Regions from separate parts of the Caballeronia sp. PC1 genome, predicted to be linked through region 3. Evidence: riboswitches for the same ligand, from Rfam matches in the RefSeq annotation. Region 3 holds a riboswitch; each other region holds the start of a gene.
What was found. Region 3 has a riboswitch for glycine ahead of LY284_RS07710 (D-amino acid dehydrogenase). Riboswitches for the same ligand answer to the same signal wherever they lie in the genome.

Region 1 (4,024 bases), on a different contig from region 3:
GCATGGCGATCATCTCGGCAGTTGCAGCGGAAAGCGTCCAGCCAAGATGGCCGTGGCCGGTGTTGTAGTAGACGCCACGCACTCTCCCCGGCCTGACAACAGGCAGCATATCGGGCGTCATGGGGCGCAGGCCTGCCCATGGGGTGACGCTGTCAGTATCCATTTTGGGGAACAGGCGTTCCGACCAGCGCAGCAACGGGCGGATCCGGTCAGCGCGAATATCTAGGTTGAACCCATTGAACTCTGCGGTGCCGGCCACCCGGAATCGATCTGGACCGAGGCGGCTTGTGACGATCTTCGCAGCGTCGTCGAGCAGGCTGACACTCGGTGCAGCTGTTCGGCTCTGCTCGTCTCTCAAGTTTACAGTGATGGAATAGCCCTTCACCGGATAAATGTTTACTTTCTCGCCGAGCTTTCTGGCGATTTCTCGGCTTTCAACCCCTGCGCAGACAACGATGGCATCAGCTGTCTGAGAGGCGATCGGCCGACCACTCTCGTCATCGGTCAAGCTGATGGTACAAATCCGGTTCTGTATCTCCACTCGCCGGACAGCAGCTCCAAACTTGAAAATCACGCCTCGGCGTGCACACGCATCTGCGAGCCCGCGTGTGAACTTGTGGATGTCGCCCGTGGCGTCCCCCGGGGTGAAGAATCCGGCGTGAAGAGCGCCTTGCAGGCTCGGCTCGATCGCGCGCATTTCTCCAGCTGACACTGCGTGCCTTTCGAGCCCGCCCTTGAGGAGGAGGGCGTTGCCCACTTCGGCAGCACGAAACTCCTGTTCATTGTGGTAGAGATGAAGGATTCCGCATCGCTTCAGATCGAAATCGATGCCCTCTGCTTCCGCAATGGTGAACATATGCCTTCGCGCGTCGAGTGCGAGACGAACGGTCGCGATCGTGTTTCTTTCGTGCCGAAAGATATTGCCGCAAAACTCGGCGAGCCACCCGTATTTGTGAAGGCCGGGCTTGAGGTTCAGCAACAACGGCGCGTCATTTTTCAAGAGCCATCTCATACCCTTTGCGATGGTGGCCCAGCTGTTCCAGACTTCGGCATTGCTTGCGGAGAGCTGGCCACCGTTGGCAAATGAGGTGACCATCGCCGGATAGCGGCGACGATCGTAGACGGTGACTTCATGACCGCGGACAGCCAAGCTGTAGGCGGTTGTTACGCCGGTAATGCCGGCGCCGATGATGCTAATACGTGCCACTGGGAGCCGCTCCCCAAAAGGTGGTGGATGCGCCCCATCTGTCCGCTGTGCCTGAGATCGCTATCCCGTCGGCGGGCACCCAGGCGGGCGCCACTCTCCAGATATCTTGATGCCCTGCGGTCCTTTTGCCTGAGAGTTTCCGGGGCGGTTGCTCCTTCGGCGCCGGCGAACGGTCTCTCCCGCAATGGCAAGTCTGGCCTGCCTGGAAATGTGCGCTCAAGTCAATTCGGACGACCGAGAATGACGAAACCGCAAACGTCCTTCACATATCGTCAAAAGCAGCAGCTCCATGCCGATGCGAAGGATAAGGTTCGAAGGAAAATTCCGAACAGTTCCGAGGCTTATAATGCTTTCAAAAATTCGAGGCAGCGCGTCCGAAGCGCTTGAGGGTTTGCTGTTCGACGGAATGTCGATCATGTCGGGTGGCTTTGGCCTTTGCGGAAACCCGGAGAACCTTATCGCGGAGCTTTATCGAAGCGGTACCCGAGGGCTTACAGTGATTTCGAACAACGCGGGCGCAGAAGGCTTTGGTCTGTGGCAGCTGCTGCAAAGCAGGCAGATCAGTCGCATGATCGCATCGTATATTGGCGACAATCGTCTTTTTGAGCGGCAGTTCCTGGATGGTGACATCGAACTTGAGCTGAATCCGCAAGGTACGTTAGCCGAGCGCATTCGCGCCGGCGGCGCCGGCATTGCGGCATTCTATACCCGGACCGGGGTAGGAACCGTCGTCGCGCAAGACAAGCCTGTCGAAACTTTCGACGGCGATGAATATATTCGAGAGCGCTGGCTGAAAGCTGATCTTTCGATAGTCAAGGCTTGGCGGTCTGATCCCGAAGGCAATCTGGTTTTTCGAAAGACAGCGCGGAATTTCAACCCGATCATGGCGACAGCCGGACGGGTGACGGTCGCCGAGGTCGAGGAGATCGTGCCAGCTGGCGCCATCGACCCGGATGAAGTGCATACGCCCGGCATTTACGTCGATCGGATTGTTCGAGCGACGGGCCTCGAGAAGAAGATCGAAAAGCTGACGATTCGCGCTCTCGGAGCCTGCATGATGGCTTGGTCGCGCGATCAGATGGCAGCGCGCGCTGCTCGAGAACTCAAGGACGGATTTTACGTAAATCTCGGAATCGGCATCCCTACGCTGGTTGCCAACCATGTCCCCGAAAACGTGACCGTCACGCTGCAAAGCGAAAATGGCATGCTCGGAGTGGGCCCTTACCCGTTCGCTGATGAAGCTGATGCAGACTTGATCAATGCCGGCAAGGAGACAGTCACCACGCTGCCGACTTCGAGTTTTTTCTCGTCTGCCGACAGCTTCGCCATGATCAGGGGCGGGCACATCGACATGGCCATCCTGGGAGGCATGCAAGTCGCGTCGAATGGCGACCTCGCCAACTGGACCATTCCGGGCAAGATGGTGAAGGGGATCGGAGGAGCGATGGATCTGGTTGCAGGCGTCAAGCGGGTGGTGGTCGTCATGGATCATACGTCCAAGGATGGCGCGCCCAAGATCGTCCAGAAATGTACTCTGCCCCTGACCGGCAGGTCGGTGGTTGATCTGATCATTACGGACCTCGGGGTGATGGAGTTAGACCCGCAAGCCGGAGTGCTTGCGCTGCTCGACATGGCACCATCCGTCTGCGTCGAGGAAATCGCTTCCAAGACGAATGCCCCTCTCTTTCTGGGCAAGCTCCGGGAGAATTGCCTGTGACAACGGACATCGCATATGCGCCTGACGACGCGGGCTTGCCACCACTCCTCTACCCAGAGTATCGCTCGACCGGATTGCGTAGTCCGCGTCACCCCTTGGTCAACGCTCCGCAGACTTTGACTGAGGTGAGCGGCCCCAGCGGTTGCTGGAGCGCTCTTATGGGTCAAGCCGAGGTAGACCTAACGTCGCAACATGGATCTGCTCCCCATGGCCAGCGCATCCGCATCTCTGGCAGGGTGCTGGATGACAGTGGTCGTCCGGTACCAAACACCATCGTCGAAATCTGGCAGGCGAACGCGGCCGGGCGGTATATCCATCGCAACGATAATTGGGACGCGCCGCTCGATCCGAACTTCACCGGAGCTGGTCGGGTGATTACCGATGATCAGGGCTGGTATTCCTTCACGACCATCCGGCCCGGAGCTTACCCTTGGGGTAACCATCACAATGCATGGCGCCCGGCTCATATTCACCTGTCGTTGCTTGGCCCCGCCTTCGCCACTCGTCTCGTCACCCAAATCTACTTTCCTGACGATCCATTGATCGAGATCGATCCGATCGCGAATGCGGTTCCGATGCCGTATCGCAATCGCCTCATCTGCCGGTTTGATATCGACACGACCATCGCCAACTGGGCGCTCGGATACCGTTTTGACATCGTGCTGAAGGGGGCAATGCAGACGCCCTTCGAGGGTACTGCCAATGGATAACGACTTGGAAAAGCGTAAAGCGTCTGCGCGGTTCGATAACCAGGATCCTCGATTATTCGGTCAAACTCCTTGGCAGACTGTAGGCCCCTTCTTCCACTACGGTCTGCCTTGGAAAGGCGGCGCTGACTTGGTGGGACTGTCAGATCTGGGAGCCCGACCGGAGCTCTTCGCGGATGATCACTATGTTCTGAATCGCCCGACGCGAACGGGCGCTCCCAGAGGGGATGTGATAGACATTGCTGGCCAGATTCTCGACGGAAATGGCGACCCGATTTCAGACGCATTGGTAGAAAGTTGGCAAGCCAACGCGTCGGGAAGATATTCCGGAGGGGCGGATAAGCGAGCCGAAATTCCACTCGATCCGGAGTTCATAGGGTTCGGCCGATGCGC
Region 2 (4,024 bases), 1.2 Mb from region 3:
ACTTCGATGCCCGCCGGCTTCGCACGCGTCTGCACCACTTCGATGGTCTGCGGCAAAACATCGTCCGCCACATAGAAGACGTTCGATTTCGGCTTGCCGACGCGCTGCAGCAGCGTCATCGCCTCGGCGGCGGCGGTGGCTTCGTCGAGCAGCGATGCGTTCGCCATCGCGAGACCCGTCAGGTCCATCACCATCTGCTGGAAGTTCAGGAGCGCTTCGAGACGCCCTTGCGAAATCTCCGGCTGATACGGCGTATAAGCCGTGTACCACGCCGGATTTTCGAGCACGTTGCGCAGGATCACCGCCGGCGTGTGCGTGCCGTAATAACCCTGGCCGATGTAAGTCCGGAACACCAGATTCTCGTCCGCCAGCTTGCGCAGGTAGGCGAGCGCTTCGGCCTCGCTCTTGGGCTGCGTGAACGCGCCGAGCGGCAGCGTTTCCTTGCGGCGGATCGATTCAGGAATCACCGCGTCGATGAAGGCCGCGCGCGACGCGAAGCCAAGCGCATCGAGCATCGCGCGCTGGTCTTTTTCATCGGGGCCGATGTGCCGCTCGGCGAATGCGTCGTGGCATTCGAGCGCGGCGAGTGACAAGGGGGTGCGGTTCATCAGGCGATCCGGGTGTTCGAGCTTCATGTGAATTCCTGCTGACGACGAAGGCGCGGCGGCCTTCGTCCGTGAGATAGATTATTCGCCGATCGACTTGCCGTAGCCTTCGGCGTCGAGCAGCTTGTCGAGACCGGCGTCGCCCGACGGCTTGATCTTGAAGAGCCAGCTTTCGTACGGCGCGCCGTTGACCTGATCCGGCGCGGACGTGAGCGCATCGTTCGACGCGACCACTTCGCCCGAGACCGGTGCGTAGATATCGGAGGCGGCCTTCACCGATTCGATGACGGCGATCGCATCGCCCGCCGCGACGGTCTTGCCCGCGGCCGGCAGTTCGACGAACACGATGTCACCGAGCGCTTCCTGCGCGTGATCGGTGATGCCGACGGTCAGCGTGCCGTCGGCTTCGGTGCGGACCCATTCGTGCGATTCGGTGTATTTCAGATCGGCCGGGATGCTCATTGAATGCTCCTTGCGTGGTTCTTTCGTGAGTTTCTTGATAGGAGGGAACGGGCGCGACGGCGTTACGAAAGTTCGACCAGAACCTTGCCGTTGCGCACGAACGGAAGTTTTACCACGCGCGCGGGAAGCTGTTTGTCGCGGATGACGACCTGCACCGTGTCGCCCGCGGCAACACCCGTCGGCACGCGCGCGAACGCGATCGATTCCTGCATCGACGGCGAAAACGTGCCGCTCGTGATCTCGCCCTCGCCTTGTTGCGTCACGACTTTCTGATGCGCGCGCAGCACGCCGCCCGCCTTGCCGTTTTCCTTGATGAGCACGAGCCCGACGAAGCCCGCCTTCGAGCCGTTCGCCTCCAGCGCGCTGCGGCCGACGAAATCGCGTTCCGTTTTCAGATCGACGGTCCACGCGAGGCCGGCGTCGAGCGGCGATACGTCGTCGTCCATGTCCTGCCCGTAGAGATTCATGCCCGCTTCGAGACGCAGCGTGTCGCGCGCGCCGAGGCCGGCGGGCTTCACGCCTGCATCGGCGAGCGCGTTCCACAGGGCTTCGACATGCGTCGCCGGGACGACGATCTCGAAACCGTCTTCGCCGGTGTAACCGGTGCGCGCGAGCATCAGTTCGCCGAATGTCGCGGACTGAACCGTGACGGCGTTGAACGGCTTGATGTCCTGCGTTTGCGCGCGCGCGTCGGGCAGCACTTGCCAGGTTTTTTCGCGCGCGTTCGGGCCCTGCACGGCGATGATCGCGAGATCGCGGCGCGGCGTGATGGAAAGATTGAACTCGCCCTCGGCATTCAACTGACCGAACCAGGCGATGTCCTTCTCCGCCGTGCCCGCATTCACGACGACGCGGAAACTCGTTTCGGAGAAGTAGTAGACGATCAGATCGTCGATGACGCCGCCGTTGCCGTTGAGCAGGCACGAATAGAGGGCGCGGCCGGGCGTCGTGAGCTTATCGACGTTATTGGCGATTGCGTACCTGAAGAATTCGCGGACGGCCTCGCCTTCGAAATCGACGACGCGCATGTGAGACACGTCGAACATGCCGGCGTCGGTGCGCACCGCGCGATGCTCGTCGATCTGCGAACCGTAGTTGACGGGCATGTCCCAGCCGCCGAAATCGACCATGCGCGCGTTGAGCGCGAGGTGGGCGGCGTGCAGGGGCGTCTGTTGAAGTGAAGTCATCGGGGCCTCGGTTCGCGAAACAAAAAAGGCCACGCAGCGCAGTATTCGCTTATCGGATGCGCCTTCGTGCTGCCGGAAGCAGCGCGCAAGGCTCATGCCGCGAGCGGTTGCGATGCGTGACCCCTCTGTCCTCGGTACCTGAGAGATTGCGCGAACCGTGCACGGTCGTGCTGCGATTCATCGCGCGCCCCTTCGGTGGGCAACTGGCTTCGATGAAGCCGCTGCCGCTCTCCAGAGTGCGAGAAAACTTCGTTCCTCGACGCCGTCGGTCCTTTTGCCTGAGAGTTTGCGGGTATGCCCCTTCGGCGGCGCGGCCTTTTTCGTTGCGACGACAGGCCACGCGCTCTCCCGACGCGTGCGGCAGAATTTACGCGACCGATTTCGGGTTGTCAAACGGATTCGGGGGCATCCGATGGACGGCGCGCACCCGCCGGCAGGGATTCAGCCGAGCCGCTCGAACACCACCCGTCTCCCCTCCCGATCACTCTCAATCGCCAGCTCAATAATCGTCATCGTATCCACCGCGTCCTGCGGCGACACCGGGAACGGCTTGCCCTCCTGAATCGACGCCGCCAGCGCGCGATAAAACTCCACATACGCGCCGTCTTTCGTCGCGAATTCGTGGCGCAGATCGAGATCGCCATCGACTTCGCGCAGCAAGCCCGGCGGATTCTTCGCGAATTCAGGATTGCCCGGCCGCATGCCCGCGCGCAACTGGTCTTCCTGCGTATCCAGCCCGTTTTTCACGTAACTGCCGCGCGTGCCGTGGATCGCGAAACGCGGCGGCTCCAGCGCCGCGAGCGCGCTCGCGTGCAGGATCACTTCCTTGTCGCCGTAGCCGAGCACGAGATGCACGTAATCCGGCGCGTGCGCGTGATCGCGATGCGCCTTCACAAACGCCGTGACCGTCTGCGGCGCGCCGAACAGCGTCAGCGCCTGATCGATCAGATGCGGCCCCAGATCGAACAGCAAGCCACCGCCGCGCTCCGCCTCCTCGCGCCAGCGCTGCGGCACCTTCGGGCGAAACCGGTCGAAATGCGATTCGTAATGGGTGACGCGCCCGAGCCGCCCGCTCTCGATCAGCGCGCGCACCGTCATGAAATCGCCGTCCCAGCGGCGATTGTGGAACGGCGCGAACAGCAAGCCCCGTTGCTGCGCGAGATCGGCGAGCGTGCGGGCGTCGCGCGCGGACAGCGTCACGGGTTTATCGACGACGACATGCTTGCCCGCCGACAACGCACGATGCGCGAGATCGAAGTGCGTGTCGTTCGGCGTCGCGATGACCACGGCCTCGATTTCGTCGATGCCGACGAGCGCGTCGAAATCCGCCACGATGCGTGCGTTCGGATAGTCCGCCTGCGCGCGCTCGGCCTGGCTCGTCGCGATGGCCGCGACTTCGGCCCGGCCGCAGTGCTCGATGACGGGCGCGTGAAACGTCGCGCCGGCGAGGCCATAGCCCATTACGCCAACTTTAAGTGGTGTGCTCATGCGGGCAGCGTCCTGTCGTGAATTCGATCGGATATTGTGGCACGAACGAGGGCCGGAACCGCGCCGGTTCTATCGTGTTAACATCGCGCTCTCCTCCATGCGCCGGCCTCGCCGCGCGCGCCAAATTTCCAAGCTCAACACGATGTCCGCAGGTCTGAACGCCGCGCAAAGCGAAGCCGTGCGCTATCTCGATGGTCCCTGTCTCGTGCTCGCCGGCGCGGGCAGCGGCAAGACGCGCGTGATCACGCAGAAGATCGCGCATCTGATCGAAGGGCGCGGCTT
Region 3 (4,024 bases):
TCTGGCTGGTGAAGAGGCTCGGAACCGTCCCGATCAGGTTTGTCACATTGTCGATGCCCTTCTGTTCGAGGGCAGCTCCGCCGATCGCCGAGACCGCCACCGGGATATCCTGGAGGCGTTCTTCGCGCTTGCGGGCGGTAACGACAATGTCGAGCGATCCGCCCGATGAGGACGCGGAAGAATCTTGAGGCGCCTCGGGTGTCGCCTGCCCGAAGGCTGGCGTCGCCGATCCGGCCAGAACAGTAGCGGCAAGCAGGGCCGCTACCGACCCGTTCGTTCTATTCGACCGAGACATAAACCCCCCTTATTATTTGCTGGAAGGAGCCGTACGCATGCCGCGCCAGCTGCCTGTCCAACTTCATAAGGCGAACGTCCTCCTCGCTGCTTTTGCCAATCTCTCTTCAATCATTGCACTTATGTGAAATACCTTTGCCGCGTTGCGCGGGCAATGATCAGTCCTTCGCGAACAGATTTGCCTCTTCGATGCCCGCAAGTGCACAAGCTTCGTCATTGTCCGAGGTGTCGCCGGTAACGCCGACGGCACCCAGTGTCTGGCCGTCGCTGTCAACCACGATCACTCCTCCGGCGGCCGGCACCATACCGAGAGGCGCTATGCCTACGAGCGAGTTGAAAAATGTCGGTCGTTCGGCCGCGATCGCCGCGATCGAGCGGGAAGAGACGCCGAGATTCAAGGCGCCGGCCGCCTTCGCGATAGCAATTGCTGGTCGAAGATGCGACGCGCCGTCCGCTCGGTGCAGGACTATTGTATGACCTCCCGGATCGAGCACGGCTACGCATAGCGGCTTCAGTCCTTTTCGGCACCGGCCTTGAGAGTGCGAAGTGCAATATTCTGGGCTTGCTTCAAGCTTAGGATCATTCTCGAAATCCTTCTGATGAATAATGTGGATCGAAGCTACGCGGCGAAGTCGCTGTCCAGGCGCATGGCGATCATCTCGGCAGTTGCAGCGGAAAGCGTCCAGCCAAGATGGCCGTGGCCGGTGTTGTAGTAGACGCCACGCACTCCCCCGGCCTGACAACAGGCAGCATATCGGGCGTCATGGGGCGCAGGCCTGCCCATGGGGTGACGCTGTCAGTATCCATTTTGGGGAACAGGCGTTCCGACCAGCGCAGCAACGGGCGGATCCGGTCAGCGCGAATATCTAGGTTGAACCCATTGAACTCTGCGGTGCCGGCCACCCGGAATCGATCTGGACCGAGGCGGCTTGTGACGATCTTCGCAGCGTCGTCGAGCAGGCTGACACTCGGTGCAGCTGTTCGGCTCTGCTCGTCTCTCAAGTTTACAGTGATGGAATAGCCCTTCACCGGATAAATGTTTACTTTCTCGCCGAGCTTTCTGGCGATTTCTCGGCTTTCAACCCCTGCGCAGACAACGATGGCATCAGCTGTCTGAGAGGCGATCGGCCGACCACTCTCGTCATCGGTCAAGCTGATGGTACAAATCCGGTTCTGTATCTCCACTCGCCGGACAGCAGCTCCAAACTTGAAAATCACGCCTCGGCGTGCACACGCATCTGCGAGCCCGCGTGTGAACTTGTGGATGTCGCCCGTGGCGTCCCCCGGGGTGAAGAATCCGGCGTGAAGAGCGCCTTGCAGGCTCGGCTCGATCGCGCGCATTTCTCCAGCTGACACTGCGTGCCTTTCGAGCCCGCCCTTGAGGAGGAGGGCGTTGCCCACTTCGGCAGCACGAAACTCCTGTTCATTGTGGTAGAGATGAAGGATTCCGCATCGCTTCAGATCGAAATCGATGCCCTCTGCTTCCGCAATGGTGAACATATGCCTTCGCGCGTCGAGTGCGAGACGAACGGTCGCGATCGTGTTTCTTTCGTGCCGAAAGATATTGCCGCAAAACTCGGCGAGCCACCCGTATTTGTGAAGGCCGGGCTTGAGGTTCAGCAACAACGGCGCGTCATTTTTCAAGAGCCATCTCATACCCTTTGCGATGGTGGCCCAGCTGTTCCAGACTTCGGCATTGCTTGCGGAGAGCTGGCCACCGTTGGCAAATGAGGGTGACCATCGCCGGATAGCGGCGACGATCGTAGACGGTGACTTCATGACCGCGGACAGCCAAGCTGTAGGCGGTTGTTACGCCGGTAATGCCGGCGCCGATGATGCTAATACGTGCCACTGGGAGCCGCTCCCCAAAAGGTGGTGGATGCGCCCCATCTGTCCGCTGTGCCTGAGATCGCTATCCCGTCGGCGGGCACCCAGGCGGGCGCCACTCTCCAGATATCTTGATGCCCTGCGGTCCTTTTGCCTGAGAGTTTCCGGGGCGGTTGCTCCTTCGGCGCCGGCGAACGGTCTCTCCCGCAATGGCAAGTCTGGCCTGCCTGGAAATGTGCGCTCAAGTCAATTCGGACGACCGAGAATGACGAAACCGCAAACGTCCTTCACATATCGTCAAAAGCAGCAGCTCCATGCCGATGCGAAGGATAAGGTTCGAAGGAAAATTCCGAACAGTTCCGAGGCTTATAATGCTTTCAAAAATTCGAGGCAGCGCGTCCGAAGCGCGCTTGAGGGTTTGCTGTTCGACGGAATGTCGATCATGTCGGGTGGCTTTGGCCTTTGCGGAAACCCGGAGAACCTTATCGCGGAGCTTTATCGAAGCGGTACCCGAGGGCTTACAGTGATTTCGAACAACGCGGGCGCAGAAGGCTTTGGTCTGTGGCAGCTGCTGCAAAGCAGGCAGATCAGTCGCATGATCGCATCGTATATTGGCGACAATCGTCTTTTGAGCGGCAGTTCCTGGATGGTGACATCGAACTTGAGCTGAATCCGCAAGGTACGTTAGCCGAGCGCATTCGCGCCGGCGGCGCCGGCATTGCGGCATTCTATACCCGGACCGGGGTAGGAACCGTCGTCGCGCAAGACAAGCCTGTCGAAACTTTCGACGGCGATGAATATATTCGAGAGCGCTGGCTGAAAGCTGATCTTTCGATAGTCAAGGCTTGGCGGTCTGATCCCGAAGGCAATCTGGTTTTTCGAAAGACAGCGCGGAATTTCAACCCGATCATGGCGACAGCCGGACGGGTGACGGTCGCCGAGGTCGAGGAGATCGTGCCAGCTGGCGCCATCGACCCGGATGAAGTGCATACGCCCGGCATTTACGTCGATCGGATTGTTCGAGCGACGGGCCTCGAGAAGAAGATCGAAAAGCTGACGATTCGCGCTCGGGAGCCTGCATGATGGCTTGGTCGCGCGATCAGATGGCAGCGCGCGCTGCTCGAGAACTCAAGGACGGATTTTACGTAAATCTCGGAATCGGCATCCCTACGCTGGTTGCCAACCATGTCCCCGAAAACGTGACCGTCACGCTGCAAAGCGAAAATGGCATGCTCGGAGTGGGCCCTTACCCGTTCGCTGATGAAGCTGATGCAGACTTGATCAATGCCGGCAAGGAGACAGTCACCACGCTGCCGACTTCGAGTTTTTTCTCGTCTGCCGACAGCTTCGCCATGATCAGGGGCGGGCACATCGACATGGCCATCCTGGGAGGCATGCAAGTCGCGTCGAATGGCGACCTCGCCAACTGGACCATTCCGGGCAAGATGGTGAAGGGGATCGGAGGAGCGATGGATCTGGTTGCAGGCGTCAAGCGGGTGGTGGTCGTCATGGATCATACGTCCAAGGATGGCGCGCCCAAGATCGTCCAGAAATGTACTCTGCCCCTGACCGGCAGGTCGGTGGTTGATCTGATCATTACGGACCTCGGGGTGATGGAGTTAGACCCGCAAGCCGGAGTGCTTGCGCTGCTCGACATGGCACCATCCGTCTGCGTCGAGGAAATCGCTTCCAAGACGAATGCCCCTCTTTCTGGGCAAGCTCCGGGAGAATTGCCTGTGACAACGGACATCGCATATGCGCCTGACGACGCGGGCTTGCCACCACTCCTCTACCCAGAGTATCGCTCGACCGGATTGCGTAGTCCGCGTCACCCCTTGGTCAACGCTCCGCAGACTTTGACTGAGGTGAGCGGCCCCAGCGGTTGCTGGAGCGCTCTTATGGG

Region 1: another riboswitch for glycine. It lies ahead of LY284_RS21950 (D-amino acid dehydrogenase); the one in region 3 lies ahead of LY284_RS07710 (D-amino acid dehydrogenase).
Region 2: another riboswitch for glycine. It lies ahead of gcvT (glycine cleavage system aminomethyltransferase GcvT); the one in region 3 lies ahead of LY284_RS07710 (D-amino acid dehydrogenase).

The regions. Positions count from the first base shown of each region.
Region 1 covers NZ_JAJUBH010000002.1:1,287,516-1,291,539, reverse strand. Annotated here, with positions in the region: gene LY284_RS21950 (D-amino acid dehydrogenase) at 1-1,207, opposite strand, end outside; glycine riboswitch at 1,315-1,399, opposite strand; partial or broken gene LY284_RS21945 (CoA transferase subunit A) at 1,554-2,249, shown strand; gene LY284_RS21940 (3-oxoacid CoA-transferase subunit B) at 2,265-2,924, shown strand; gene pcaH (protocatechuate 3,4-dioxygenase subunit beta) at 2,921-3,634, shown strand; gene LY284_RS21930 (hypothetical protein) at 3,627-4,024, shown strand, end outside.
Region 2 covers NZ_JAJUBH010000001.1:2,841,412-2,845,435, reverse strand. Annotated here, with positions in the region: gene gcvP (aminomethyl-transferring glycine dehydrogenase) at 1-635, opposite strand, end outside; gene gcvH (glycine cleavage system protein GcvH) at 687-1,067, opposite strand; gene gcvT (glycine cleavage system aminomethyltransferase GcvT) at 1,130-2,254, opposite strand; glycine riboswitch at 2,370-2,499, opposite strand; glycine riboswitch at 2,511-2,615, opposite strand; gene LY284_RS13570 (oxidoreductase) at 2,696-3,742, opposite strand; gene LY284_RS13565 (UvrD-helicase domain-containing protein) at 3,885-4,024, shown strand, end outside.
Region 3 covers NZ_JAJUBH010000001.1:1,600,850-1,604,873, reverse strand. Annotated here, with positions in the region: gene LY284_RS07720 (TonB-dependent receptor plug domain-containing protein) at 1-295, opposite strand, end outside; gene LY284_RS07715 (heme-binding protein) at 453-788, opposite strand; partial or broken gene LY284_RS07710 (D-amino acid dehydrogenase) at 914-2,146, opposite strand; glycine riboswitch at 2,254-2,338, opposite strand; partial or broken gene LY284_RS07705 (CoA transferase subunit A) at 2,555-3,204, shown strand; partial or broken gene LY284_RS07700 (3-oxoacid CoA-transferase subunit B) at 3,204-3,842, shown strand; gene pcaH (protocatechuate 3,4-dioxygenase subunit beta) at 3,858-4,024, shown strand, end outside.